One region of the Methylobacterium nigriterrae genome, then DNA from elsewhere that is predicted to be linked to it. Evidence: predicted binding sites of a transcription regulator. Region 1 holds the regulator's gene; each other region holds the start of a gene.

Region 1 (7,377 bases):
TGCGCATTGACCGGGAGGAGGTAGCTCTGGCGCCCGACCTGGATCCCGAAGCCGCCGAAATAGAAGAGCGCCGCCGATCCAGCATTGATCTTTGCGTAGAAGGCATCCAGTGCGCTCTGTGCATCCTCCCGCGTCAGGTTCTCGCGCAACTCCACGTCGAAATCATTGCGCCGCAATTCATCGGCAAGGGATCGCGCGTCCTTGCCCACCGTCGGCAGTGGAACATTGGCGTCTGGATAACGGACGTTCGCGATGAGCAGGGCGAACCGCCGTGCCGTGCCCGTGGTTCCCTGCGCGGAAGCCAAGTCGGCGAGCAGCAGGGTGACGGCGATCAACGCCAACCGGACAAGCATGGTCCGGGCTCTCCGAGCCGCAGGACGAACCGTCGCGTCGCGCGCGCCTCGACCGTCGCTCCGAGCGTCGGATTTTCTGGCGGCCGTAGGGCAAAATCTCTTGGACATCAATCCTATCATCGGGGGCGGCCTGAGGATCATCCATCTCACCGAGACCACCGATTCTAACGTGACGAATCGCCGGGCATAGAGCTACGGTAGCCTGTTCGACGGGTATTGGTATTCTGGGTACGCGCCCATCGCCAGTAATTACAACTTTTTGGGTATGGAGATTGCTCTTTTTAGAGGGTCCTACGCCTTTTTTCCGGCTCGGCGTGCGGCCACGGAACGTGCGCCTATTGGCATTTCGCAATGCTATGCTTGGCAGCGGGAGGAATGTGATGGGAGCGTCATCGGGATGGGTCCACCGGTGCTGCGGCCTCGCGGCTCCGCTGCTCCTGATCACCGGAGCGGCCGTCGCGCAGGAGACCAAGGCCGGGCCGACGCCGGCGGCGCCCGGCGCGGCCGTCTATTTCATCGACATCAAGGATGGCGCGGTCCTGCCCCGCAAGGCGATGATTCGATTCGGGCTACGGAACATGGGCGTGGCGCCGGCTGGATCGGACCGCATCAACTCGGGCCACCACCATCTGCTGATCGACGTTGCGATGCCGCCGGTCGACAGGCCGATTCCGAACGACTTCAATCACCTGCATTTCGGAGCCGGCCAGACCGAGGCGGAGATCGACCTGCCGCCCGGCGAGCACACGCTGCAATTGCTGCTGGCCGACAAGGATCATATCCCGCACAACCCGCCCGTCGCCTCGGACGTCGTGAAAGTCCGGGTCGTCGAGGCGCCGGCGGGCGCGGCCGCAGCGGCGGCCCCGACGGTGCGGAGATCATCGCCCCCTGGAGCACGTGTCTATTTCGTGCAGCCTCACAACGGCGCAGTGGTCTCGCGCAAGACAACGATCCGGTTCGGCCTCGTCGGAATGGGCGTGGCGCCAGCGGGCTTCGACAAGGCGAACACCGGCCATCACCATCTGCTGATCGACGCGCCTCTGCGCTCGCCGGATGAACGCATTCCGAATGATTTCAATCATTTGCATTTCGGGCTCGGGCAGACCGAAGCTCAGGTGACGCTCCCGCTCGGCACCCACACGCTCCAACTCGTGCTAGCGGATACCGACCACGTGCCGCACAATCCGCCGATTATGTCCGAGCCGATAAAGGTGCTGGTCACCAAGAGCGGGCGGCGCCCACGCGCGCGGCACGCACGCGGGCGATAGTCTGTCCAAGGTCGCCCGCGGGCATCGTTGTGCGCAACAGCGGCCAGCCTTTGAGCTTGGGTTGCTCCTTCCTCGCTGAAGATCGAACGCGGCCAGATGGCCATCAGAAGGCATCGTAGGCCGAGTTGGTGGTGGCTTGCGTGTGCCGTGTCAGTTCCTGAATGTCGATCCCTGCAGACGCCCTGCCCTGAGGCACAGAAGGCTGCGGCATCAAGGCCAGCCATATGAGCGTCGTAGCGATCGTCAGTGCAACCGCAATCATGCCGAATTTGATCATATAATGCTCCTGATTTCGAACGATGAACGCCGAAGTTCTTGCATCGATGCGAGAGGCTGAACGTGCTCTCAAATCATCGTATGCTTCCACCAAAATCCCGAATGTGATCTTGATCACACTCTTTTACGGGAATTTCTCTGCTTCGAAGCAGGATGCGGCTGCCGAGCGACACGCTGCAGCACTTAGGCCGCGGGGCTATAGCGCTCTTTAAAGGCTCCGTGCCCATGCACGACTTGGCATCACGTTTCGGCGGACCATCGACGGGTCGGAGTATCGGCGCAGGGGCACCGTGAGGTGATGACACCTCCACCACGGCGAACCCTTGCAGAACACTTGTGGAACGTTTAACGTGTTCGCGGTTTGTTTCCGCGAGCGTCGATGCCGGCGCTCGTCTTGAGCGATGAGTCTGCGGAATGCTGACGCGTAAACAGCTGGATCTGCTCCGTTTCATCCAGCAGCGCATGCGGGAAAGCGGCGTACCCCCCTCCTTCGATGAGATGAAGGACGCGCTCGATCTGAAGTCGAAATCCGGCATCCATCGACTGATCACGGCTTTGGAGGAGCGGGGATTCCTCCGGCGCCTGCCCAATCGCGCGCGAGCGATCGAGGTCATCCGGATGCCCGAGAGTCTCTCAGGTGCGAATGCCGGCGCCGGCAACGGCGAGGTTCGCCGATTCACGCCGAGCGTGGTCGAGGGTGGTCGGGCGAAGATTCCGTCCGTCAAGACCCCCATGACGCAGGCGACGGACGAGAACGGTCGCGCCATGACGATCCCGGTGATGGGCCGCATCGCGGCGGGCACGCCGATCTCGGCAATTCAGAACCAGAGCCACTCCATCACGATGTCGCCCGACTTCCTGGCAGGCGGCGAGCACTATGCTCTCGAAGTCCGCGGCGACTCGATGATCGAGGCCGGGATCCTGGACGGCGATCTCGTGGTGATCCGCAAGCAGGATACGGCGAACACGGGCGACATCATCGTGGCCCTGATCGACGATGAGGAGGCGACCTTGAAGCGTCTTCGGCGACGCGGCTCGTCGATTGCGCTGGAGGCGGCCAACCCGGCTTACGAGACGCGTGTCCTCGGTCCGGACCGCGTTCAAATCCAAGGTCGGCTTGTGAGTCTCGTCCGGCGCTACTGAACGGTTTCGGGGCGGTTGTCGGTACTTGCATCCGCCTCGTCAGGATCCTCCGCTTGTCGACTGGGCGACTTGGTTAGCCTGAGCTGAACGGACGCCTTCTGTTCGAGACCTGTCCGGTGACCGGAGCGCCATGGCAGCGATGCGTTCGCCGGCCTCGCATGGGAGATGATTGGGCCGCTCGCGGTGAAGCGGATCGCAGTGGCCCCGAAGCGTTCGAGATAGGCCCTGTCGATCACGAGGCTGGCAGCACAGGCCGCCGGCGCCGTTCGGGTCGTGATCAGGATGTCGGCGCGGGCGCAGTCTTCCGGGAAACCGCGCTTGTCCCGCAGCCATGCGACCTGTCGGCCGTCGGCCGTCCGTCTCGTACACCCGAGTCGATCGCAGGATTCGCCTCGCGCCAAATCGTCCGGCTTGCGGGCGTCGCCATCGGCCTTCAACCATTGTTCCAGAACAAACGGTGGGGGTCGGCCGAGGACGACAAGGCGTCCCGAGCGGTCCCGGACGGCCGCGCCGCTCCCGTCGCGGTCGATGAAGATATCGAAGCGTTGTGGACTTGCGGCGAAGCCCAGTCCGATCATTACCGGGAGCACAGCAAGCCAGCGCAATCGAGAGACCGGCAGGGTCGCCAGCAAGAGGCCGGCGGCGAGAAGCGCCATGGCACCCGTACCGAAAGCGGGCACCACCAAGTTGGCTTGACCGAAACCGCCGATCCAGGTCGAGATCGACAGCATGCCGCGCACGGCGAGCCCCATCAGCCACCACACCGGCTGATCGAGCGCGAGGGGATAGGCGAGGATGCCGATCACGGCGGCGGGCATGACGGCGAGCGACACGAGCGGCAGCGTGAGTGCATTGCCCACCAGGCCAAAGGGCTGGATCGTCTGGAAGTGATACGTCGCGAAGGGAGCCGTCGCGATCTGCGCGACAAGCGTGGTGAGCAGCGTACCCACCACGGCGGACGCCACAACGGCGATGGCTCGGCCGATCGCTCCGGCACCCTCCCGCCGGAACAGGCGCCCATCGAGCCAGCGCGAGCAGGCAATCAGGCCGGCGACGGCGCCGAACGACATCTGGAAGCTTGGTCCGAGCAAGCCCTCCGGCTCGCGCGCCAGGGCCACGATTGCCGCGAGTGCGAGATTGCGCATGCTGAGCGCTGGCCTGTCGACCAGGATCGCTCCGAGCATGATCAAGGTCATGATCAGTGACCGCTCGGCGGCGATATCCCAACCGGAAAAGGCGCAGTAGGCGGTCACCCCGACCATTGCGAAGCCGGCGGCGATCTTCTTGATCGGCAGACGGAGGGCTAGGATCGGAACCAGGGCGAGAATGGCTCGCACAAACCAGAACACGACGCCAGCCGCCAGAACCATGTGCAGCCCAGATATCGACACGACATGATAGATCCCGGCCGTCCGCAGGATATCATTCGTCTCCTGCGTGATCAGGCCGCGCTTGCCGGTGACGAGCGCCGCGGCCACGGCCCCGGCCTGGCCGCCGTTGGCGTCGGTGATGCGTCGGGTCAGGGCGTTGCGCGCGTCGTCGATCGTGGCCGCCGCTCGAAGCCCGAGCGGCACCGGCCCCGGTGGTGGCCGAACCTCGATCTTGCCCGTCAGCGAGCCCACGGCGCCGATTCCGCGAAAGTAGGCGTCTCGGGCGAAATCGTAGCCGCCGGGGCGCGCGGCCTCAGGCGGTGGCAGCAGGCGCGCCGTTGCGGCGATGAAATCGCCCGGCTTGAGGGCTTGTGCCTGGCGATACGACACCCGGACTCGGGTCGGCTTGGCTTGCTCAGAGAGGGTGCCGATGGTGGCAACACGGATGATGAGACGCGCGCCTGCGTCGCGCTCGTCGAGCGCTTCGATGAAACCGCTCAGTGGCGCGATGGTGGTGCGCGCGAGGACCGGCGCCGCCACCGTGGTGACTCGCCAGGCACCGTCGGCAAAGCCCAGGAAGGCGGCACAGAATCCGAGCATGATCGCGCGCGCGAGCGGCTGCGCGCCGAGAACGACAATCGCCGCGAGGCAAGCAGCGGCCGCGACGAGGGGGGCGGCGATGGAGGGTTCGCCGTCGGTCGCGGTGAAGAAAAGGAGGATTCCACCGCCGAAAGCGACCGCGAGCCAGGGGAAGAGGCGTCGCTGCTCGGCCTCCCGGGCCAGTTCGAGCCCTGTAAAATCCCGCAGTGCGGGAAGCCATTCGGCCGGCGCGGGCAGCCGGACGGGCGACGGAGCGACCAGAGCTCGTCCGACAGGCGTTGCGCCTCCCTCGCTCATCGGTGTTCGATCGTCCTTACGCGCGCCGGCCGAACCGGCCGGCCATTACGACGATTCCTTAACGCATCCGCGCGCGCATGCTACAGGCGCGCGACCGGGCCGGCCGATCCGCCCCCGTTCCATTCATGCGTCCGCCCACTCGAACATCTAACTGGATCGATGTCGTCAGCCGTCGTCACGCGCTTCGCGCCCTCCCCCACCGGCTACCTCCATATCGGCGGTGCCCGCACCGCCCTGTTCAACTGGCTCTATGCGCGCCGGTTCGGCGGCCGCATGCTGCTGCGGATCGAGGACACGGACCGCGAGCGGTCGACACAGGGAGCGATCGACGCCATCCTCGATGGGATGCGCTGGCTCGGCCTCGATTGGGACGGCGACGTCATCTACCAGTATGCCCGCGCGGCCCGGCACCGGGAAGTAGCCGAGAGCCTGCTCGCCTCGGGCAACGCCTATCACTGCTACGCAACGCCCGAGGAACTGGCCGCGATGCGCGAGGCCGCCCGCGCCGAGGGACGACCGATGCGCTACGATGGGCGCTGGCGCGACCGCGATCTCGCGGAGGCGCCGGCCGGCATCAAGCCGGTCATCCGCCTGCGGGCTCCGACGGATGGCGAGACCGTCGTCGATGATGGCGTGCAGGGCCGCGTCACCTGGCAGAATCGCGACCTCGACGACCTCGTCCTGCTGCGCTCGGATGGCAACCCGACCTACATGCTGGCAGTCGTCGTCGACGACCACGACATGGGCGTCACCCACGTGATCCGCGGCGACGACCATCTGACGAACGCCGCCCGACAGAGCCAGATCTATCAGGCCCTCGGCTGGGACGTGCCGACCATGGCGCATATCCCGCTGATCCACGGATCGGACGGGGCGAAGCTCTCGAAGCGCCACGGGGCCCTCGGCGTCGATGCCTATCGCGATCTCGGCTACCTGCCTGCGGCGTTGCGCAACTACCTCGTCCGCCTCGGCTGGAGCCACGGCGACCAGGAGGTGTTCTCGACCGGGGAGATGATCTCGGCGTTCGACCTCAAGTCGATTGGGCGCTCGCCGGCGCGGTTCGACTTCGCCAAGCTCGAGAATCTCAACGGGCTTTATATCCGGAATTCGCAGGACACGGCCCTTGTCGACGCGATCGAGACGGTCCTGCCGACGATCGGGGCCGAGCGCGGCCTCGCGGCGCCCCTGCCCCCGGATCTGCGGGCGAAGCTCACGTCTGCGATGCCCGGCCTGAAGGAGCGGGCCAAGACCCTCGTCGAGCTCATCGACAGCGCGTACTACCTCTACGCTCCGCGGCCACTCGCTCTCGACGAGAAGGCGCTCGGCCTCCTGAGCAATGAGGCGCGCGCGCGTCTCGCCGCGATCCTGCCTGTTCTCGAAGCCCTTCCCGAATGGTCCCCCGCCGCGACGGAAGGTGCAGTGCGGCATTTTGCGGAGGGAGCGGCCCTCAAGCTCGGCCAAGTGGCACAGCCCCTGCGGGCGGCGCTGACCGGGCGCACGACCTCTCCGCCGCTGTTCGACGTGATGGCGGTCCTCGGACGTGACGAGAGCCTTGCGCGCCTGCGCGATCAGGCGCAGAGCACCTGATGCGGAGCCCGCGGCAACGGCTTCTGCCCTCGGCCGCGGCCCGGATTTCGCTTGGTGTTCCGGGGCGGATGTCACCCGCCCCGTTGCTGGCAGCCGGCCGATCCGTTAACCGGTTGGTCCTGTGAGCAACCGCAGCAAAGCTGCCGTTCCGCCCCGGCCCGGCTAAGGCTGATGTCGTCGCCCCGGCCGGCGCCGTCCTGTTGCTAGGAAAGGGTCCACGTTTCCATGAGCGCATCCAGCACCATCACCGTGGACGACAAGCAGATCGACCTTCCGGTCAAGACCGGGACGATCGGCCCGCACGTCATCGATATCGGCAAGCTGCACGCGAAGACCGGCGTCTTCACCTTCGACCCCGGCTTCACCTCGACCGCGTCCTGCGAATCGAAGATCACCTACATCGACGGTGACGAGGGCGTGCTGCTCTATCGCGGCTATCCGATCGAGCAGTTGGCCGAGCACGGCGACTTCCTCGAGACCTGC
Region 2 (7,377 bases), on a different contig from region 1:
CCAGAGGCGCTCATGTCCGCCTCATTGCCGATCAAACCCCATCCGAGCCCCCCTAAGCCGATCGGAGGTTCGGCTGTACCAGGGTTAGTCCAACCTGCTGATGTCTCTGTGTGGCTCATAGTCATAGCTCACCAACGGTGCAGCGGAAATGCTCCTCTTCACAGTGCCACATAGGCGAGCTTGGTTCTGTGAACTTCGATGATCCGCGATGAAGGTCGATGAACGCTGGCGTACAATCATCCTACGCCACTAAGGAGCCGCGGGGCGCTTGCTTGTCGCGGCCGTGGCCGAGAAGCCGCCAGCGTCCGAGTGCCATCTCGGGCGCATCGACTCGCGCTCATGGACCCGAGGCTGCATCAGCTCGGTGTGTCGGTCTGCCAGCAGATTGTTCGTCGTCGGCTCCTTCGGGCAGCTCGGTGCCATCGTCCTCGGCGCCCTGGCTGGCCTCGTGCTCTGCCGGGTAGCCCCGCAGGCGCAGAGCGGGCACTTGGCCTTTCCGGTGTCGCGGCGGGCCGGTGCGGTGGCGTTGGTCGCGTTCGTGCTGCTGCTCGTCGTTCCGCAGGTGCTGGCCACCGGCCTACAGTCGCAGGCGCTGGCGCTCTTCGATGCCTTCTACTGCTCCGGCGCCCTCGTGTTCGGCGGTGGCCACGTGGTGCTGCCCCTGCTGCAGGCCGAGGTGGTCTCCCCAGGCTGGGTCAATCCCGGCACCTTCCTCGCCGGCTACGGCGCGGCTCAGGCGGCGCCCGGACCGCTGTTCACGTTCGCCGCCTACCTCGGTGCCGTGGTCGGCCAGCACCGCACGGAGTCACGGGCGCGGCCATCGCGCTCGTGGCGAGCTTCCTGCCGGGTGTGCTTCTGGTCTACGGCAGCCTGCCCAACTGGGATGCCTTCCGGACGCGCCCGCTCGCCCAGGCCGCCATGCGGGGCACCATGCTGCCTAAGTAGTCCAGGCTGTCTCCGCCTTTGAGACCCCTACGTGAAAAAGCTCGCCGAGAAAAACTCGGCGAGCCAGTACAAGGAGATTGCAATGCATGGCTACTAAATTTGGACACACATTATGCCGTTCTTTAATTACTCTTAGAAAAAACTAATATGTTCGAGAGGGTTGTCGCCCATGACATGAACATCATGGAAGACATTGGATGCTTCGCCAAGGTTCTTGTACGTAAGAAGCCAGCCGCCGTCTTGAGCGGAGACAGTGTATTCACCTGGATTTGGTGCATTGCCTGATCCACCATAGCTAAAGTTTCCCTGCAGCCAGATCGTATCATCGGAGTTAAAATCATTAATCTGGTCTGCTTGCCCGAAGAAATAATCTCCCGTATCGGTGGAATGAATGTAGAAATCGTCCGCTCCTTCGCCGCCAAAGAGCTGATCTGCTCCAGCGCCGCCGTAAATTTTATCGTGGCCGGCATCACCGTGAATTACGTCAACGCCGATACCGCCATAGAGTTTATCCTCTCCGTCTCCACCAAAGAGCTGGTCACTGCCGGCTCCTCCGTAGACAATGTCATTTCCGCCGCCTGCCTTAGCGAAATCGTTGCTAAGGCCATATTCGTCAAAAGACTTGAAGTCGGCGGCTTCTGATCCTACCCAATTAATCATAACAACTACTCCGTTTTCCGTTTGAGATAGCCCTCCTTGTCGTCGAAAGGTGGCTTACACTAGGCCGAAACGTACACGGGCTAGCAACTAATTTACCGGAACAATCTTGCCCGGCTCGACGACGAGATACCTTTCGCATGATTTTCAACCTCTGATCGTGCGATGCGTCACAGTTTTACTGTAAAATTCTGCATGCTACAAGTTTTCATACTAAATCATTATTTATAATTATTTCTCCACCCAAAATCATACTTCTTCATTTTCTGATCGGCTTGCCGCCTTCTGATCATCCGAAGTGATCCTGGAGCATCAGCCGTTACTCGCTGCTGTCTGGATGGGCGTGACACAGCCGACCTCTGCCCGCCTGCTCTCGCGGTTGGCTATAGGATCATCGGTCTGCATCTGTGCGCTAGGAAGGTTGGCCCGCTGACACGGGCGCTGTAGCGCTGCCTGATCGAGCGCTTACAGCAGGCAATCCCTAATTCTTATGAATTATTCAAATTTATACATCATAAAAAATCATAGTTTATAACATAAAATGAATGTAAATGCATTGATATTTCCGACAACAGGATCAATTCTTTTCCTACATAAGCCACATACTACATGGAGGGCGGGATGAGAAACTTGGCCATTTACGTGCTCTTGGTTGGATCAGCCGTTGGCTTGACGCTAGCTGACTCGAATGCCAAAGCGGGCCTGCATGATATAATCGCTGTTGCTAACTCGATTACCCTCGACTGTTGGTGGGCAGGGCATTGCTCGCCATAACATTCCGCCCGGCGTCACGCTGTGGGCTCAGTGACGGCGACTGCGTTTACATCGGCCTAACGGGGCCGCCGGCACGTGTCCGGCTTGGCTCTGACTGGAGCCCTGCGGCGGTCCAGGGCGCTGGGAAGCGCCGGGTGGCCGGTTCGGTCATCGTGAGGTCCGCCTTGGGAACGGCCCGGCGAGCGCGATGGTGAGGATTTCAGGCTCAAACATCGCCTGGCCTTAAGCTTGGCCGTTATCGCGGCCTATGCGGCAGACCGCCGTGCGGCGGCTCGTCCCGCCTCTGCCCGCCACGTATTCCGCTCGCGCTCAGCCGCAGCAAGCTGCGCCCGGAGGGCTTCGATCTCGGCGTGCAGCTCGCCGGCATCGACCGCCATCTCGATGCATTGTTCCTGCGTCTCGGCGAGCTGAAGCCGCAGCTCAGCGTTCTCGGCCACGAGCGCCAGGATGATGGGGTCGGAAGTGTCGCTCACGGGTTCATCCACGACGCGGTTACGTAAGCACGTAAGGGCGTCAGTCCTTAACTGCGGCGTCGAGGTAGACCATGAGGGCCCGCTCGATAACGTCTTGGTGGCTCAGGCCCCGGTCGAAGGCAAACCTGCGGAGTCGCTGGTATTGGCTCTCGGAGAGGCGGAGCGTGAGCGCCTTGGATTTGGGCTCTGGAGCCGTCATGGCGACCGGTACGACGGCCGGAGCAGGCGCCGGCTGTGTGGCGGGCTGAACTGCTGCAGGGCGCTGCTGCAGCGTCTCGGGCCGCGAGGCTCCTTTAGCTTGGATCAGGCCGTCAAGGGAAGGCATCGGCTTGCTGCTCATTACGCGACCTTCCTCATACCCTTGCTGGCGTCCTTACGTAGTTGCTCCATGACGTACTGAAGCACGTCCCTCACCTCGCGGCTGGAAGCAGTCTCAGGCTCCACCTCGGTGACCGTGCGCCCACTGATGGCTGCGGTTGGGAAGTCCGTGCGGTCGTGCATGACGGTCGGCGCCAGCTTTCCATGCTTGGCTAGCGCCATCACAGCCTGCATCTGGAGGCGCGTTCGGGGCTTGGCCTGGGTCAACACGAACAGGAAGGGGCAACCGGCTTCCTCGATGAGACCGAGCGTGTCGCCCACGGCATCGAGATCGTCGGGGGAGGGGCGGACTGGCACGATGGCGAGCGAGGCCCGCGCCAAGAGGGCACCCATCTCCGGGTGAACGCTCGGTGGGGTATCGACGAACAGGTACTCGATGCCAGCGGCTTCGAGCTTCGCCACGCCAGCCTCGAAGTCCACCAGATCGAACTTCACTAGCGCCGGCTCCTGCGCCTCACGCCGGTTCCACCAGCTGGTGAGCGAGCCTTGCGGGTCCGTGTCGAGGATGGCGGTCGGGCCATGAGCCTGCTGCGTCGCCACCGCGAGGCTGCGGATCAAGGTCGTCTTGCCGGCACCACCCTTCTGAGAGGCGGCTACAATGATGTGCATGCGTGCCTCGTTACGTAAGTACGTAAGGGGGCAGGTGCGCCAATGCGCACGTGCAGACGCATGTTCGGGGGAGGAAGTTAACGGGTCGTTAACCGTGCCGGCCGGTAGGGTCGCAGGTTGACCGGAATCGCTTGAGCGGCCACGGTTGCAAATTCGGCGCGAGGTACGCCGTGAGGAGATCACCGCCGCGACAGTGACCTAGAAAAAGCAACGGCCCCGAAGGCGCCAACCTTCGAGGCCGTGGACCGATCTCAGAGAGACCAGCGGGACACATTGCAATCCCGACAGTCTCACAGGGCCCCCCAGGGGTCAAGGCGGAACGCCAATTCTGCCAACGGTCTTGCTTTGCCTGTGGATGGGTGTGCCCCTGTGGCACCGCCCAGTGTTCTGCCGTGGCCCGACGAGGGCCAGGATCGATGCTGCATGAGGAACTGAGACAAGCTGTTGAAGCTGCGCCGCGTGACCGGCTGCCCGAGGTATCGGCGGCCGTGTGGAAGGCGTTCAGCGCGAACGCGTTGACCGAAGCGCAGGCCGAGGAGCTGTCGCTCGCCATCGAGGCCAGGAAGGCCACAGGAGCCTCACAGAAGCCCGCCAGTGGCTTCCAGCGTGTCAGGGCTACGTTCCCCGCTCGCAAACCTCAGCGCCCGCCAGAGCGCAGCGTAGCGATGGAGCGGCGACGGCGCTGGGCTGCAGCCGGACGGATGCCCCCCAAGCTTGCCTGCCAGTTCACACCAGGCGAACAAGCGGCGCTGGCCGTCGTCGCGGTCGAGGTCGCAAAGCGCGGGACCTGCACGTTGGCAATCGGCGCCATCGCGGCGCTCGCAGGCGTGAGCGAGACCACTGTTCGGCGGGCTCTCCGGCAGGCGAGGGCGCTGGCTCTCGTGAGCATTCGCGAGCGCCGGGTCTCAGCCTACCGCAACGACACAAACGTCGTCGCGATCATCAGCCGGGACTGGTCCTCCTGGCTGCAGCTCTCGGGGCAGGGTGGGTGCCAAAACCGAAAGGGCACGAATACCAATGATTTAGATAAGGGTCGTCAGCGGCCAGCGGAACCGGCGCAAAGGGCTACCGGAGGGCAGGGTCGGGCTCGCGCAGCGGCCTCGCGAGATTCGGGCACGGGTCCGTCGCGGAGGGTTCGAGGCATGTCATGAGGACATGTAGCTGTCCGTTCGAACGAACGCGCTCAGATCCGGGCCTGGGTGAGGAGAGCTATGACCTCAAGAAAGCCGATCATCGCTGCGACAGCGATCCGCAATCCTGCGGGAGCCTGTCGTTGATTGTCGTTGCAGGCGCCCGGCAGATCGCAGCGTGCGTAAGCCGCCTGCTGAAAGCCGACGAGCATGGCTCGGCGTGGTCCCTGCATCTCAGACAGCCGTTCCTGCGACATCAGGCCAGGTGACGAGGAACCGGGCGATGGGTCAACGCGGCGGGTTGATCCAGCACGTGAAAGCCAAACACCTGTAGCGGCGCCCTCAATCAGCGCCTCACCGGCTACCTTGCCGGGGTACAGGCGGAGATCATGGGCTTGCAGACCGGCTGACGAGGGAAGACAGCGGTCCGCCTGCTGCTGCATGGACTGCTCTTGTCAGTGACAGCGGAACAGCGTCTTCCGGCGCATTGGCCTCTAATTGGCACCTGACCTGTCCACGCTATCCACAGGTCTCCACAGGCTTGTCGAGCAGCCGCGTAGCGCCGGTTGAACTCTGATCCGGCCTCCCTCTTGTTCCCTATTCGTTCTAGGCTGGGGAGCGGGATGGACGTCTATCGTGTCGGCGAACTGGCAGCAGATGCTCATGGGCTCGTGCACGTGCCTATCATGGGGCAGAGCCTCTGCGCGGGCTTCCCGTCCCCGGCCGACGACTTCCTGGAGGGCGCGCTCGAGCTGCCGCGCTGGCTCGCGCCGAACCCGCCCGCCACCTTCGCCTGGAACATCGCGGGCGACTCCATGCGCGGCGCCGGCATCTTCGATCGCGACCTCGCCATCGTCGACCGCAGCCTCAAGGCCGGGCACGGCAGCGTCGTCGTGGCCGCGATCGACGGCGAGATGTCGATCAAGCGGCTTATCGTCGACGGCAACGTGACGCGGCTCTCCTTCGACAACCCGGACCTGCCGGCCTTCGCCGTCCAGGAGCTCACCGACGGCGAGATCTGGGGCGTGGTGCGCTTCTCGATCCGCTGGCACATCGCGCGTGCCGGGCTCGTGCGATGAGCCGCGCCATCGCCTTGATCGACGGCAACAGCTTCTACTGCTCCTGCGAGCGGGTGTTCGACCCGAAGCTCGCGGGCGTGCCCGTGATCGTGCTGAGCAATAACGACGGCTGCGCGGTGGCCCGCACGGCCGAGGCCAAGGCGCTCGGCATCCGCATGGGCGAGCCCTACTTCAAGATCCGCGACCTGTGCCGGTCCCAGGGCGTGCGCGTGTTCTCCTCGAACTACACGCTCTACGGCGACATGTCGGCCCGCACCAACGCGGTCTACCGAGACTTCTCTCCGCGGGTGGAGATCTACTCGATCGACGAGAGCTTCCTCGACCTCTCGGACGTGCGCGTGCGCGAGCGCCGCGAGCTCGCGCAGGATCTGCGCGCGACCGTGCGGGCCTGGACCGGCATCCCGACCTGCATCGGCATCGGCCCGACGAAGACGCTGGCCAATGCCGCCTTACCCTTTCCTTCAGAGGCCGCTCGCTGCTGGTCAAAGAGCAGGGATACCTCACGTGCGAGCATGGCGCGCAGTGCACGTTCGATGGCATTCTCACTAGGGCCAAGTAGCTCTGTCTGCAGCCGAATTCCTTAAGCCGCCCGCTCCAGCACGCGCTGAACCTGCACGGCCGACCAGGTGCCGCCGCGCTTGCCTCCGACCAAGGAAGCAGAAGAGGCTCTAGTCATACACGTCTCGCCATTCTGAGACGCGCCGCGTGGCTTCTACGCTAAGCCTTTCTCCGGCGGTCTATCAGAAGCCCAGGGGCAACACGGCCTCCCTCGCCGAAGGCCCTCTCAACTTCACTGCAAAAATCCGGAAGCTCCTGGGCGTCTAATCGAACAGCAGAGATCGCGTTTTGCTCTTGGAGCCTCATGGTTCGGTGGGCATCCTCTTCGTAAGACGTTCCAGGGGGATAGACCACCATTCGACCGCGCTTGAGGAAGTCGGCCCATCCGAGTTCCGCTGCAGTTAGCGCCCTCCGGATGTCTGCATCGGCAGCCCGGAGATCAGGGCAGACCGTGGGGACCGCCTGTGCGTAGTAAGCAGAGAATGCCGTATCAGTTGATTTCGTTAGTCCAGTCCCGAATGTCGTCGACATGCCAACGCCAGCCGCCACATCCTTCAAGGTGCAGCGGACGAGCGTCTCTGTGCGCCCCCGAGTAGTTCCCTCGAAGATGTCACCGTCGATTTTCCTGACGGTATAGGTCCAGCCATCAGGACTGCCCGTGCTGGCCATGCGTAGGACGTAACCGGCCGGCGTCTTTCGATGGCTGATGATCCGCGAGCTACAAGCCGAGCCGCCGCAAAATTCCATGAAATCGCGGCTGATCGAGGTAATATT
Region 3 (7,377 bases), on a different contig from region 1:
GCCTTGCGCTGGCCGACCAGCACCACGAGCCGACGTCCGCGCGTCACCCCCGTGTAGAGGAGGTTGCGGGCGAGCATCGTCCAGTGCTGGGTGGTCACGGGAATGACGACGGCCGGGTATTCCGAGCCCTGGCTCTTGTGAATCGTGGTGGCGAAGGCCGGGACCAGCGTGTCGAGCTCGGCGAAGGGGTACTCGACCGCGCGGCCCTCGAAGTCGACGCGCAGCGTTCCCTCCTCCGCGTCGATGCCCGTCACCCGGCCGAGATCGCCGTTGAAGACCTCGCGGTCGTAATCGTTCTGCGTCTCCATCACCCGGTCGCCGGGGGCGAAGCGCCAGCCGAAGCGCTCGACCTGCGCGGGCGGGTCGGGGTTCAGAACCTGCTGCAATTCGTGGTTCAGGTTGCGCGACCCGAGCGAGCCCCGGAGCATCGGCGTCAGCACCTGGACCTCGCGCGCCGGGTCGAGGCCGAAGCGCGCGGGGATGCGCCGCGTCACCACTTCGACGAGCTTGGCGACGCCCTCCTCGGGATCGTCGATCTCGACGCAGTAGAAGTCGCTCGCCTCGCCCCGGCGGGGCCATTCCGGCATCTCCCCGCGGTTGATGCGGTGGGCATTGACCACGATCCGGCTCTCGGCCGCCTGCCGGAACACCTCCGTCAGGCGCGCCACCGGAATGCGCCCCGAGGCGATGATGTCGGCGAGCACCTGCCCCGGGCCCACCGAGGGAAGCTGGTCGACGTCGCCGACGAGGAGAAGCGAGGCCGCCTCCGGCACCGCCTTGAGGAGCGCGTTCATCAGCGGCACGTCGACCATCGAGGTCTCGTCGATGACGAGGAAGTCGCAGGCGAGCGGGTTCTCGGCGTTGCGGGCGAAGCCGCCGTTGCGCGGGTCGACCTCCAGCAGCCGGTGGATGGTCCTGGCCTCGAGCCCGGTCTGCTCGCTCATGCGCTTGGCCGCCCGGCCCGTGGGCGCGGCCAGCAGCACACGCACGTCCTTGGCGGTGAGGATGCGCAGGATCGAGTCGAGGGTCGAGGTCTTGCCGACGCCGGGACCGCCGGTGACGACCGCGAGCTTGGAGGCGAGCACCAGCCGCACCGCCTCGCCTTGCGAGGGCGAGAGGGTCTTGCCGGTGCGCGCCTCGACCCAGGGCAGCGCCCGGTCGAGGTCGATCCCGCCCCAGCTCGGCTTGCCCGCCGCGCGGGTCAGCAGCCGCTCCGCGATGCTGCGCTCGGCCCCGTGCAACCCTCGGAGGAACAGGCACGGCTCGCCGTCGAGATCGTCGGCGATCACCTCCTCGCCCGAGCGCAGGGCGCCCGCCACCGCGAGGCGCACCGCGTCGGCATCGACCTCGAGGAGCTTGACGGCGAGCCGCGTCAGCTGCCCGGCCGGCAGCCCGCAATGGCCCTCGTCCATGGCTGTCTGAAGGGCGAAGGAGATGCCGGCGGCGAGGCGCTGGGGCGCGTGCTTCTCGAGGCCGAGCCGCATCGCGATGGCATCCGCCGTGCGGAAGCCGATGCCCCGGATGTCGCGGGCGAGCCGGTAAGGGTCCTCGGTCATCACCGCGACCGATTCGTGGCCGTAGGTGCGGAAGATGCGCACGGCGCGCGCCGTGCCGACCCCGTGGGCGTGCAGGAAGATCATGATCTCCCGCACGGCCTTCTGCTCGGCCCAGCCGCGCACGATCCGCTCGGCGCGCTTGCGGCCGATCCCGGGCACCTCGGTGAGGCGCTCGGGCTCGGCCTCGATGATCTCGAAGGTGCCCTCCCCGAACAGCTCGACGATGGCCTTGGCCATGGCGGGCCCGATGCCCCGCATCTGCCCGCTCGCGAGGTAGCGCTCGATGCCCTCGACGCCGGTCGGCGGCGTCGCCTTCAGGGAGAGCGCCTTGAACTGCAGCCCGTGGGCGCGGTCCGAGACCCAGTGGCCGGTGGCGGTGATCCACTCGCCCGCCCCGATCGCGGGGGCGTGGCCGACCAGGGGGACGAGGTCGCGCCTGCCCCGCACACCGACCTTCAGCACGCAGAAGCCGGTCTCGGCATTGTGGAAGGTCACGCGCTCGACCGTGCCGGCCAGGACCTCCGCGGGCGCGCCCGCGCCACCGTCACGCCCGAGATCCTGAGGCCGAACCATGCGGTTCACGATACCACCTCAGGGCGTATCTGCATCCGCTTCACGCGGCGCGGCTGCGGCCCTTCCGGCCGGGCCAGCCGAGCGCCACGAGGCGGGCCTTGGCGTAGTCGCGCACCTCGTCGCGGGTGCCGGGCGGCATGCGGTTGAGGGTGGATTGCGTCTCGGTGTCGAGCATCAGGTCGGTGACGGCGTTGACGCTGGACGCCTCGTCGATGCGCCGCTTCAGGTCGCCCTCGGCCTCCGTCACCTCGTCGAAGGGATCGGACGCCTCGAAGTCCTCGTCGACCGCGTGGATCGCGGCCAAGTGGCCCTGGCGGAACTCGTCGGCCTCCTCCTCGGAATAGACAAGCCCGTGCAGCTCGATCAGCTTGAGGATGACCCGGTCCTTCCCCCGCTTCTCGGCCATGGCGTAGACGTAGGCCGCCTGCTTGCCGGAGACCCGGTAGTTCACGTTGACGAGCGCCTCGCCGAGCGACCACTCGACCCGCTCGGTCCCGGGCTTCGCGCCGGGCAGGCGCCCGCTCACCAGGATCACGGCCTCGTCGCGCTCCGCCCGGATGATGGTCGGCGGCTCGAACACGATGCCGGCCTGCGCGGCGATGCGCTCGAGCGTCTTGTGGTAGATCACGGCCGTGCCCTGCACGCGCCAGACATTGCCCGCGAAGGGTTCGCCGTAGCGCACGAGGATGTCGGCGATCTGCTTGTCGGCGGTCCGCATGACGTCTCCGTTCGCTGTTTGTTCTAGTTACGATATGTAGTGAGTGTTCGGTTGCCCGCAAGGGTTGCAAGGGCGCTCGGCCAAGGGCGTGATCCGGGGCGGCCAATGGGCGAGGCGGGGAGATCGAGGCGCCCTCTCGCCCGGTCCGCCGAATTCGTCTCGGTCTCGCCCGGACGAGTGGGGGGCGTGGATCGCGCTCCCGGAGCATTCTCCGTGACTCCCGGATCACGGAGAATGCTCCAAGCCATTGATCTGGCGCGCTTTCTGATCGCCGAACCGGCGGCCACCTCGGCGAAAAATGCTCTAGAACGGGATGTCGTCGTCGAGGTCGTAATTCGGCTTCGAGCCGCCGCCGCCGCCGGAGGAAGCCGGGCGCCGCTCGCCGCCGGAGCGGCCGCCGCCGTAATCGCCGCCCCGCGAGCCGCCACCGCCGAAGTCGCCGCCGCGGCTGATCTGGCCGCCGCCCTCGTCGTCGGCGCCCATCTCGGAGCCGCCGCCACGCCCGTCGAGGATCGTCAGCTCGCCGCGGAAGCGCTGCAGCACCACCTCGGTCGTGTACTTCTCGACGCCCGAATTGTCCGTCCACTTGCGCGTCTGGAGCTGGCCCTCGACGTAGACCTTCGAGCCCTTGCGCAGGTACTGCTCCGCCACGCGGGCGAGGTTCTCGTTGTAGATCACGACCGAGTGCCACTCGGTCTTCTCCTTGCGCTCGCCCGACATCTTGTCCTTCCAGGATTCCGACGTCGCGAGGCGCAGGTTCACCACGGGGTCGCCCGAGGCGAGGCGGCGCGTCTCGGGATCGCGCCCGAGATTGCCCACCAGGATCACCTTGTTCACGCTGCCCGCCATCGCTCTCTCCTTGCTGCCGATCTCACAGGGCCGTCATCCGAACGCGTGCGCCCATCCCGATGTTCTGGGCTCGGGGCAGCCGGCCGGCAATCCGCCGGCCGCGCATGTCCCCCGAAAACACATGAGGGGAGAACACATGCCGGATTCCGTCATTGTTCTATCTTTGTTCTAGTCGGGCCGCAAGCGCCGCGCAGGCCCCGCCCGGATCCCTGCCGCTCACGCGACCCGGACGACGAGCTTGCCGAAGTTGCGCCCCTGCAGCATCCCGATGAAGGCCTCGGGCGCGTTCTCCAGCCCCTCGACGATGTCCTCGCGGTACGTCACGCGTCCCGCCTTGAGCCAGGCGCCGACCTCGCGCCCGAAGGCGGCGGCCTGATCGGCGAAGTCCCAGACGATGAAGCCCTGCAGGTGCAGGCGCCGCGTCAGGATCGCGCGCATCAGGACGGGCGTGCGGTCGGGCCCCGGCGGCAGCTCGGTCGCGTTGTAGCCGGCCACGAGCCCGCAGACCGGCACGCGCGCGAAGTCGTTGAGGAGCGGCAGCACCGCCTCGAAGACGGCCCCGCCGACATTCTCGAAATAGACGTCGATCCCGTTCGGGCAGGCCGCCGCCAGGGCGCCGGGCAGGTCCTCGCCGCGATGGTCGACGGCGGCGTCGAAGCCGAGCTCGTCCCGGAGGTAGGCGCATTTCTCGGGGCCCCCGGCGATGCCGACCGCCCGCGCGCCCCTGATCCTCGCGATCTGGCCGACGAGCGATCCGACCGGCCCCGCGGCGGCGGCCACCACCACGGTCTCGCCCGGCTTCGGCTGCCCGATGGTGAGGAGCCCGGTATACGCGGTCATGCCCGGCATCCCGAGCACGCCGAGCGCCGTCGTCGGCGGCGCCAGCGCAGGGTCGACCCGGCGCAGGGCCTTGCCCGCCGAGACCGCGTAATCCTGCCAGCCCGAGAAGGCGGTGACGAGGTCGCCCACCTGATAGGCCGGGTTGTTCGAGGCCGTGACCTCCGCCACCACCTCGCCCGTCATCACCTCGCCGATACCGACCGGCTCGGCGTAGGACTTCGCCGCGCTCATGCGCCCGCGCATGTACGGGTCGAGGGAGAGCCAGCGGGTGCGCAGCAGGACCTCGCCCTCGCGCGGAGCCGGCACCCGCCCCTCCTCCAGGCGGAAATGCGACGGGTTCGGCTCGCCGTGCGGGCGCGCGGCGAGGACGATGCGGCGGTTGATCTCGGCCATGGTCGGACTCCGTGGCGGGCCTTGCTGGGCGGGGCTTGCTGGGCCAGGCTTGCGGGACGAGCCGGCAGATGGGGCGGCGCTCCCCGATCTCAATCACGAGCCCGATCCGCGAGCCCGATCCGGTCGCGCCTGAGCGCCCGTTCGCGACGATGCCGGTGCGGCTCTGGACGAGACGCGGCGCGGATCTCGAGCGCCGCGAGAAGAGGGCGGCTCGCGCCGCCCTGATCCGGACCGCCGCTCCCTCAGTAGCAGCGCTCGACGAACACCCGGCGATAGCCCCAGGGCGTCCAGCGGACCCGCGGGACGACGTAGCAGCCGCCGTAGCCGTAGCCGTAGCCGACCGGGGCGTAGCCGTAGCCGTAGCCCCAGCCCGGGTAGCCGTAGCCGCCGTAGAGACCCGCCGTGGCGAGGCCGAGCCCGACCCCGAGGCCGAGGCCGCCGAGGCCGTAGCCGTAACCGCGCCGCCAGCCGTAGCCGCCCCAGCCGCCCCGCCAGCCCGCGCCCCGCCAGCCCGCGCCGCGCCACCCGAAGCCGCCGCCGCGCCAGCCGCCGACCCCGCCCCGGAAGCCGGCGCCGCCGAAGCCGCCGCGGAATCCGCCGCCGCCGAAGCCGCCGCGGAAGCCACCACCGCCGCCGAAACCGCCACCGCGGAACCCGCCCCCGCCGAAGCCGCGCGCATCCGCCGTCGCCGGCAGCATGGCCAAGGCCCCGGCCATCAGGGCCGAGGCCAGAATGACCCGCTTCATCTCAATTCTCCGACAGACCGACGCCCCCAACACCCGAAAAACGCTCAGGTCTCCGAAACGGTTCAGGTGCCGCCTCGCCACGCCCGCTACCGCGCACGGCCCCGACCCGCCCCGAAATGCCCGCGCGCGGCCCGCGCCGCTTGAAAAGCGTCGCAATTTCAGGCGAGGAAGCCGGCCCGCGCCGCCTGAACCGGCCGGATCGAGGCTCAGGATCTCACGATGATGTTACGCCCCGCCCAGGCTCTGCTCCTCGCGATGCTCGCGGTCCCGGGGCTCGGGCAGCGGGCGGCGGCCGAGCCGGCGCCTGCCCGGGCCGCGGCCACGGCGGGGCCTTGCCGTGCCGCCGAGTCGGAGGGCGAGGCCTACACGGTCTGCATCGTCGACCTGAAGCGCCTGCGCCTGCGCCTGTTCTGGCTCGGCACCGACGGCCTGCCCTACTCGTCCCTCTCGAACCTCGCCGAGAAGCAGGGAGCCAAGCTCAGCTTCGCCATGAATGCGGGCATGTACGACAAGGGCCAGGCGCCGGTCGGCCTGTACGTCGAGGAGGGCCGCGAGATGAAGGGCGTCTCCACGGCCAACGGACCCGGCAATTTCCACCTGAAGCCGAACGGGATCTTCTACGTGAAGGGCGAGCGGGCCGGCGTGCTCGACACGGGCCGCTACCTGAAGGCGCGGATCAAGCCCGATTTCGCCACGCAATCGGGGCCGATGCTGGTGATCGACGGGCACATCCACCCGAAGATCTCGGCGGACGGCCCCTCGCAGAAGATCCGCAACGGCGTCGGCGTGCGCGACGACGGGCTCACGGCCGTGTTCGCGATCTCCGAGCGCCCTGTCAGCTTCGGGGCCTTCGCGCGCCTGTTCCGGGACGATCTCGGCTGCCGCAACGCCCTCTTCCTCGACGGCAGCGTGTCGAGCCTCTACGCGCCGAGCCTCAACCGCTCCGACCTCAGCCGCCCGCTCGGCCCGTTGGTCGGGGCGGTCTCGCGCTGAAGCCCCGCGGAGCGTCGCAGGCGCCAGCGCCGGACCGGCGCCCGCTTCGGCGGGCGAGACGCTAGCGCTGCCCGAACGCCGTGTCCTTGAACAGGTCCTTGAACGCGCGCGGCTGCGAGCGCCAGTACTGCTTCGGGGCTCGCACCCTGGCGCCGAGCTCGGCCGCGGCGTGCCAGGGCCAGCGCGGATCGTAGAGCATCGCCCGGGCGAGCGAGATCGCGTCCGCCCGGCCCTCCTGCAGGATGGCCTCCGCCTGGCGCGGCTCCGTGATGAGGCCGACCGCGATGGTGGTCAGCCCGGTCTCGGCCCGGATGCGCTCGGCGAAGGGCACCTGGTAGCCGGGCCCGAGCTGGATCGACTGACGGGTGGAGAGGCCACCGGTGGAGACGTGGATCGCGGGCGCGCCGCGCCCCTTCAGGGCCTGGGCGAATTCCACCGTCTCGTCGAGGTCCCAGCCCTCCTCGACCCAGTCGGTCGCCGAGACGCGCATCCAGACGGGGCTGCCCGCCGGCACCACCTCGCGCACCGCCTCGAACACCTCGAGGGGGAAGCGCATGCGGTTCTGCAGGCTGCCGCCGTAGGCGTCGGTCCGCTCGTTCGAGAGCGGCGACAGGAACTGGTGCAGCAGGTAGCCGTGGGCGCCGTGCAGCTCCACCGCCTCGATGCCGAGGCGCACGGCGCGCCTGGCGGTCGCCACGAATTCGGCGCG
Region 4 (7,377 bases), on a different contig from region 1:
CCCGAGCGCGCGGCGCGCAACGCCGCCCAGACGGCCGCTGGCCGAAACGGGGAACTCGCGGATCTCTACGGCGCGGCGGTCTTCCTGGCCTCGAACGCCTCCGCCTACGTCACCGGGCAGACCCTGCCGGTGGACGGCGGCTTCACGGCCAAATGAGGAGCCCGCAATGAAAGCCCTCGTCTATACAGGCCCGCACGCACTCGCTCTACACGATCTGCCCGTCCCTAGCCCCGTCCCCGGCGAGGCCTTGATCCGAGTCGAGGCGGTGGGGATCTGCGGCTCGGACATGCACGCCTACCACGGCCACGATTCGCGCCGGCCGGCGCCCCTGGTGCTCGGGCACGAGGCCGCCGGTCGGATTGTGGGAGGCCCGCGAGACGGCCGGCGCGTCACCATCAATCCGCTCGTGACCTGCGGCACCTGTGTCGCCTGCACGGCGGGGCGCTCCCATCTCTGCCCGGACCGCCAGATCCTCTCGATGCCGCCGCGGGCGGGGGCGTTTGCCGAGTATGTCTGCGCGCCCGAGAGCAATCTCGTCGAGATCCCCGAGGATCTGCCTATCGTGAAGGCCGCGCTCGCCGAGCCGCTCGCGGTCTCCTACCACGCCGTCAATCTGGGGGCGCGCCTCCTCTGCCGCCCCCTCTCCGGTGCGGATTGCGCCGTCCTCGGCGGCGGTGCGATCGGCCTCGGCGCCGCACTCGTGCTGGCGATGCAGGGCGCTCGGACCGTCAGCCTTGCCGAACCGAATCCTGAGCGGCGCGCCACGATCGCGAGGGCGGCGTCAGGCGTCCGCTGCTACGGCCCGGACGAAGTTGGGCGGCCCGTGGAGGGCAGCGCGGACCTGATCGTCGATGCCGTCGGAAGCCGGGCGACGCGCGCGGCGGCGAGCCGCCTCACCCGGCCGGGCGGCGTGATCGTGCATGTCGGCTTGCTGCCGGGCGACGAGGGCCTGGATATCCGCAAGCTCACCTTGCAGGAGATCGTCGTGTCCGGTTCGTACTGCTACACGGGGCAGGAGTTCCGCGACATCGTTGGGATCATCGCGGCGGGGCGCCTCGGCGCCCTCGACTGGGCGGAGGAGCGGGCCCTGGCCGACGGGGTTGCGGCCTTCGCGGCCATCGACGCGAACACGACCGCATCGCCGAAGATCGTGCTTCGACCCCACGGCGCCCCTTGATAGCCGCGGTCGTCGCGTAGCGGATAGGGCTGCGCCAACGCTGTCCACGCCCTAAACGGCTATGATGTCAGCGATGGGTTGACTCCTCGCACAAGCAAAGCTGCTATAGAACAAATAGGGAACAAAACCTGTGCAGCAGCCTCTTACCCTGCCCGCGTTGCGCCGCGCCATCATGGCTTTGGAGCCTGGCGCCGTCACCTCCGCGAGGATGCCGTTCGAGACCGGTATGCCTGAACTCGACGCGTGGCTTGGAGGCGGTCTGGTTCGTGGCGTCCTGCACGAGATCTATGCCAGTCACGTGCGCCACCCCGCTGCGGCGACTGGCTTCGCTCTGGGCTTGGCGCTCCGGGCCTCGGACCGGCGTCCGCTCGTCTGGATACACCAGGATCGGGTCGAGGCGCGGGTGGGAGGGCTCTACGGCGATGGGCTCGCTGAGTTCGGGCTCGATCCATCGCGTCTCGTCGTGGTGCGGACGCGGGACCCGACCGGAGCCTTGAGGGCCGTGGACGAGGCCGCGCGCTGCACGGGCCTAGGCGCGGCTCTCGTTGAGATCTGGGGCGAACCGAGGATCCTCGATCTCAAGGCAAGCCAGCGGCTGACGCTGGCCGCGCGCGCCTCGGGCGTGACGCTCCTCATGATCCGGCTCGACGCCAGCCCCTGTCCGAGCGCGGCGGCGACCCGCTGGAGGGTCGCGACCGCGGCCTCGATCCCCTTCGAAGCGAAGGCGCCCGGCCGTCCCACTTTCGCTGCCGCCCTGCTGCGTCACCGGGCGGGGCTCAATCCGCGCACTTGGCACCTGGAATGGGACCGTGACAGCCTGTCCTTCTCAAGCGCCGACACACCCGCAGCCGCGCCGCTACCTCGCCCTGTGGTTTCCCTTCCTGTCGTCGGACCGGATCCGGCCGAGGACGATGCGCGATGGCGGCGTGTCGGCTGAGCCCCTCGTCCTCGTCGAGCAGGCCGGGGGCGCCTCGCGGCTCGCGGCCGTCAATCGACAGGCCATGGACCTCGGTCTGCGTCGGGGCCAGACGCTCGCCGATGCCCGCGCTTGCATCCCCGATCTCCAGGCGTTCGATCACGATCCTGCGGCGGATGCGGCGCTGCTCGGCCGCATGGCCGCGTCCTGCGAGCGATGGACGCCTCTCGTCGCCCTCGATCCGCCGGACGGGCTCATCCTCGACGTGACCGGCTGCGATCACCTTGCCGGCGGCGAGGCGGCGCTGCGCGGGGAGAGCCTGGATCGCTTCCGCCGAGCCGGCTTCGCGACACGCGCCACCATCGCCGGCACACCGGATGCCGCGCGCGCCCTCGCTCGGTTCGGCCGCGCTGCGGTGGTGCCGCCGGGGGGCGAGGCAGCCGCTATCCGGCCTCTGCCGGTCGTGGCGCTCGGGCTTCCGGCGGATACCGGAGCGGCGCTGTCGCTGGCCGGCCTGAAGCGCCTCGGCGACCTCGCCGACCTGCCGAGCCTGCCTCTGGCGGCTCGATTCGGCGAGGATTTGGCAACGCGGCTGCGGCGGGTTCAGGGCCGGGAAGACCGCCGCATCACGCCGCTGCGGCCTCGTCCCGCCTGCTGGGCGGATCAAGTCTTCGCCGAGCCCATCGCTCATCGGCCCGCGGTCGAGTTGGCGCTGCAATGGCTGGCCAGCGCGATCACGCGGCAGCTCGAAGCCGCCGGCGAGGGCGGCCGTGCGTTCGAGGCTAGCTTCTTCCGCAGCGACGGTGCGGTGCGGCGGATCGGGGTTCGGACGGGCCGGCCGCAACGCGATGCCGCGACGGTCCTGCGCCTCCTGCGCGAGCGGCTCGACGCGCTCACCGATCCCCTCGATCCCGGTTACGGCTTCGACCGCGTCCGGCTCATCGTCCCTGCCGCTGAGCCGCTCAACCTGCTTCAGCCGCGCCTCGACGGAGGGACGGACTCGGATGACACGGTCTCCGATCTCGTTGACCGGCTCGTGGCGCGCTTGGGCTCCGCTCGCGTGCTCCGCTTCGCCGCGGCAGACACACATGATCCGCTGCGCAGTTCCAGGCTCGTGCCGGCGGCGGATGCACCGGCGCGCCCTATGCCCTGGCCCGTACCGGAGCCGTGCGAGCCTCCGGCGCGGCCGCTTTACCTCTTCGATCCGCCGCAAGTCATCGAAACCCTCGCCGAAGTGCCCGACGGGCCGCCCCTGCGCTTCCGCTGGCAGAGCGTTCTTCACACGATCGTCCATTCCGAGGGTCCCGAGCGCATCGCCCCGGAATGGTGGCGCGAGGCGGGCGACGCGCCGACGCGGGACTATTATCGGGTCGAGGATGCGCAAGGGCACCGCTTCTGGCTCTTCCGCGCCGGGCTCTACGGCCGCGAGAGCGGGCGCCCGCGCTGGTACCTGCACGGTCTGTTCCCGTGAGGGACGCCGTCCCGCCCTATGCGGAGCTTGCGGCCGCGACGAACTTCTCCTTCCTGCGCGGCGCCTCGCACCCGCGGGACATGGTGCTGACCGCCCTCCTGCTCGGCCAGACTGGGATCGGGATCGCCGACCGCAACACCGTCTCTGGCGTAGTGCGGGCCCACAGCGCCCTCAGGGAATTGCGGGCGGAGGGCGCGCCGCCGCCTGGGACAATCCGCGAAGGGTCGGGACCCGGCGAGGTCGCTCGAATCCCGCATCCCGCAACGGCCGGCGATCCAGCCGCGCGGGAGGCGCTCAGGCGTCGCGCGGAAGCGTTCACCCTTGTCGTCGGCGCGCGGCTCGTCTTCGCCGACGGGACACCGGACATCGTCGCCTATCCCACAGACCGCGCCGGCTGGGGGCGTCTGTGCCGCCTCCTCACTCTTGGCAACCGCCGCGCCGGGAAGGGCGCCTGTATCCTTCGCCGCGACGACCTTCTCACGGACCCGGGCGGGCTCCTGCTCGTCGCCCTGCCCGAGCGGCGCCTCGACGGGGTTCCCGCCACTCTCGCGCAGCTCGCGGAGGCCGCGCCCGGCGCCGTCTGGCTCGCCGCGGCCCTGCACCGCCGCGGTGACGATCTCAGGCGGCTCGCCCGGCTCAAGGCCCTGGCGCGCGGCGCGCGCGTTCCGTTGCTGGCCGTCAACGACGCGCTCTACCACGAGCCCGGTGCCAGCGACCTCCAAGACGTCCTCGTTTGCATCCGGGAGGGCGTGACAATCGACGCGGCCGGCCGCTGTCTCGAGGCCAATGCCGAGCGGCACCTCAAGCCCCCGCGGGAGATGGCGCGCCTGTTCCGGGAGGCGCCCGAGGCGCTCGCGGAGACACAGAACCTCATCGCCCGCATCGGATTCACCCTGGCCGAGCTGCGCTACGACTATCCCGATGAGACGGTCCCGCCGGGCTGGAGCGCGCAAGCGTGGCTGGAGGAGCAGACTTGGCGGCGCGGCGCCATCCGCTATCCCGACGGCATTCCCGAGAAGATCGAGGCGCTCCTGCGGGAGGAACTCGCCCTCATCGCCAAGCTCGACTACGCCCGCTACTTCCTGACGATCCTCGACATCGTGCGGGTCGCCGAGGACAAGGGCATCCTCTGTCAGGGGCGGGGCTCGGCGGCCAATTCCGCCGTCTGCTACGCGCTCGGCATCACCGCCGTCGACCCGAACGAGCACGACCTCCTGTTCGCGCGCTTCATCTCGGAGGAGCGGCGCGAGCCGCCCGACATCGACGTCGATTTCGAGCATGAGCGGCGCGAGGAGATCATCCAGCACATCTACTCCCGCTACGGCCGGCACCGGGCCGGCATCGCGGCGACCGTGATCCATTACCGGCCGCGCAGCGCCATGCGCGAGGTCGGCAAGGCGCTCGGCCTGACCGAGGACGTCACCGCCCGCCTCGCCTCGACCCAGTGGGGGAGCTGGGGCTCGCAGATCCGGAACGCGCATGTCCGCCAGGCGGGGCTCGATCCGGACAACCCCTTGATCGCCCGCGCGCTGAGCCTCGCCCGGCGCCTCATCGGCTTCCCGCGCCACCTCTCGCAGCATGTCGGCGGCTTCGTGCTGACGCGCGGGCGCCTCGACGAGACCGTGCCCATCGGCAATGCCGCCATGGCGGAGCGCACCTTCATCGAGTGGGACAAGGATGACATCGACGAGCTCGGCCTGATGAAGGTCGACGTGCTGGCGCTCGGGATGCTGACCTGCATCCGCAAGGCCTTCGACCTGATGCGCGCGCACGGGCTCGGCGATCACGACCTCGCCGGCATCCCGCAAGGGGACAAGGCCGTCTACTCCATGCTGCAGAAGGGGGATTCGGTCGGCGTCTTCCAGGTCGAGAGCCGGGCGCAGATCAACATGCTGCCGCGGCTCAAGCCGGAGACGTTCTACGACCTCGTCGTGCAGGTGGCGATCGTGCGGCCGGGCCCGATCCAGGGCGACATGGTGCATCCCTATCTGCGCCGCCGGGCCAAGCTGGAAGAGGTCTCCTTCCCGTCCCCAGCTCCGGGAAAGGGAGATCCTGACGAACTCCACAAGGTGCTCGAAAAAACCCTCGGCGTGCCCCTGTTCCAGGAGCAGGCGATGCGGCTCGCCATGGTCGCGGCCGAGTTCACGGACGTGGAGGCGAATCGGCTCCGCCGGGCCATGGCGACCTTCCGCAATGTCGGCACCATCGAGACCTTCGAGACGCTGATGGTCGAGCGCATGGTGGCGCGGGGTTACCAGCGGGATTTCGCGCAGGCCTGCTTCGAGCAGATCAAAGGCTTCGGTTCCTATGGATTTCCGGAGAGCCACGCGGCCTCCTTCGCCAAGCTCGTCTACATCTCAGCCTGGCTAAAATGCCATCACCCGGCGGCGTTCGCCTGCGCGCTCCTGAACGCGCAGCCCATGGGCTTCTACGCGCCCGCGCAGATCGTACGGGACGCGGCCGAGCACGGGGTCGAGATCCGCCCGGTCGACGTCAACCACAGCTTTCACGACAACGCGCTGGAGCGCGACGGCGGCGGGGATTTCGCTCTGCGCCTCGGCTTCCGCCAGATCGAGGGTCTCGGCGAGGCGGATGGCCTGCGCCTCGCCGCGGCGCGCGGCGCTCCGTTCGGCGACGTCGAGGATCTTGCCGCCCGCACGCGCCTTCCAAGGCGCGCCCTGGAACAGCTCGCCGCGGCAGACGCGTTCCGGTCCCTGGGGCTTGATCGGCGCGCTGGCCTTTGGGCCGTGCGCCGCTTGGCCGACGGACCGCCCCTGCCCCTGTTCGCCGCGGCGGCGGCGCGCGAACTCGGACCGGAACCAGATGTGCAGCTGCCCGAGATGCCCCTCGGCGCCCATGTGGCGGCCGACTTCCGGGCCCTGCGGCTCTCGCTCAAGGCCCACCCGCTGGCGATCCTGAGGCCAGTCTTCCGGGCCGAGCGGGTGGCGACCTGCGCCGAGGCGGCGGCCCGCCCCGACGGCGCCTTCTGCCGCAACGCCGGCATCGTCCTGGTGCGCCAGCGCCCCGGCGCGGGCAAAGCCATCTTCATCACCCTTGAGGACGAGACCGGCATCACCAACGTGATCCTGTGGGCGCGCACTTTCGAGCGATTCCGCCGCCAGGTCATGGGCGCCCGGCTCCTCCTCGTCGAGGGACGGGTGCAGAAGAGCCGTGAAGGCGTGACGCACCTCCTGGCCGAACGCCTGTTTGATCGCAGCAATGAACTGACACGGCTGTCGGAAGACCACGAACTCGCCGTCCAACGCACGCGCGCGGATGAGTTCACCCACCCCCAGCAACCGCGCGGCCTGCATGGACATCCCCGCACCATGCGTATCCTGCCGAGATCTAGGGATTTCCACTGAAGCTGCGACTTTACATGAAAGCGGTGAGTTCGCAGTTCAGAGGTCTGAGCCGAACCCGGGCGTTGCGGAAGCTGCGTGGAGTGCACCCTGTCTGTCCGGTCAAAACGGGGTGCGGTTCACTGCGGTTTCGTGTTTCAGGGCCACCGTTTTGCAGCAGGGAGGTGGCGATGGCAGACCTGTTCCGGCTCTCGGATGAACAATGGGCGGTGATCGAGCCGTTCATGCCCCGCAGACAGCCTGGAGCCGGGCTTCACGCGCGACGTGTCGTGGGTAGGCCATTTCGGGACCAGCAACCTGCCGATCGCGCTCGCAAGACCTGAGGACTGGAGCGTGCCAAGCTGCTCATCCTGCGCAGTTACGAAGCGTCCTGAGCGGCGGGCCATTCGCGGAAGCAATCGAACGGCAGTCGTCCCAGACCTGGCGTATGAGGGTCATGCATAATCCGAGT

Evidence for each region. The regulator LexA, encoded in region 1, represses DNA repair genes until DNA is damaged. The targets are predictions, from matches to a motif close to TGTTCNNNNTGTGTTCNG.
Region 2: WDW90_RS22490 (LexA family protein) is a predicted target of LexA. The motif match lies at 5,558-5,575, and genes of this name have one in related genera.
Region 3: ssb (single-stranded DNA-binding protein) is a predicted target of LexA. The motif match lies at 3,850-3,867, and genes of this name have one in related genera.
Region 4: WDW90_RS19550 (ImuA family protein) is a predicted target of LexA. The motif match lies at 1,284-1,301, and genes of this name have one in related genera.

Annotation. Positions count from the first base shown of each region.
Region 1 is NZ_JBAWTG010000008.1:5,439-12,815, reverse strand. Features, by position in the region: gene WDW90_RS07090 (SUMF1/EgtB/PvdO family nonheme iron enzyme) at 1-353, opposite strand, end outside; gene WDW90_RS07085 (DUF4399 domain-containing protein) at 734-1,621, shown strand; gene WDW90_RS07080 (hypothetical protein) at 1,725-2,015, opposite strand; gene lexA (transcriptional repressor LexA) at 2,312-3,040, shown strand; gene WDW90_RS07070 (ComEC/Rec2 family competence protein) at 3,034-5,307, opposite strand; gene gltX (glutamate--tRNA ligase) at 5,467-6,894, shown strand; gene gltA (citrate synthase) at 7,120-7,377, shown strand, end outside.
Region 2 is NZ_JBAWTG010000053.1:7,692-15,068, reverse strand. Features, by position in the region: gene WDW90_RS22530 (response regulator) at 1-14, opposite strand, end outside; partial or broken gene WDW90_RS22525 (chromate transporter) at 386-927, shown strand; gene WDW90_RS22520 (calcium-binding protein) at 1,078-1,605, opposite strand; gene WDW90_RS22515 (hypothetical protein) at 2,622-2,849, opposite strand; gene WDW90_RS22510 (ribbon-helix-helix domain-containing protein) at 2,890-3,189, opposite strand; gene WDW90_RS22505 (nucleotide-binding protein) at 3,189-3,836, opposite strand; gene WDW90_RS22500 (transcriptional regulator) at 4,253-4,987, shown strand; gene WDW90_RS22495 (hypothetical protein) at 5,020-5,409, opposite strand; gene WDW90_RS22490 (LexA family protein) at 5,590-6,045, shown strand; partial or broken gene WDW90_RS22485 (Y-family DNA polymerase) at 6,042-6,494, shown strand; gene WDW90_RS22480 (hypothetical protein) at 6,763-7,272, opposite strand.
Region 3 is NZ_JBAWTG010000004.1:166,355-173,731, forward strand. Features, by position in the region: gene recD2 (SF1B family DNA helicase RecD2) at 1-2,129, opposite strand, end outside; gene WDW90_RS04790 (trna delta -isopentenylpyrophosphate transferase) at 2,170-2,847, opposite strand; gene ssb (single-stranded DNA-binding protein) at 3,151-3,696, opposite strand; gene WDW90_RS04800 (NADP-dependent oxidoreductase) at 3,913-4,929, opposite strand; gene WDW90_RS04805 (hypothetical protein) at 5,172-5,675, opposite strand; gene WDW90_RS04810 (phosphodiester glycosidase family protein) at 5,931-6,668, shown strand; gene WDW90_RS04815 (NADH:flavin oxidoreductase/NADH oxidase) at 6,730-7,377, opposite strand, start outside.
Region 4 is NZ_JBAWTG010000038.1:46,176-53,552, reverse strand. Features, by position in the region: partial or broken gene WDW90_RS19560 (SDR family oxidoreductase) at 1-156, shown strand, start outside; gene WDW90_RS19555 (alcohol dehydrogenase catalytic domain-containing protein) at 167-1,177, shown strand; gene WDW90_RS19550 (ImuA family protein) at 1,404-2,114, shown strand; gene WDW90_RS19545 (Y-family DNA polymerase) at 2,104-3,564, shown strand; gene WDW90_RS19540 (error-prone DNA polymerase) at 3,561-6,929, shown strand; partial or broken gene WDW90_RS19535 (IS5/IS1182 family transposase) at 7,097-7,171, shown strand.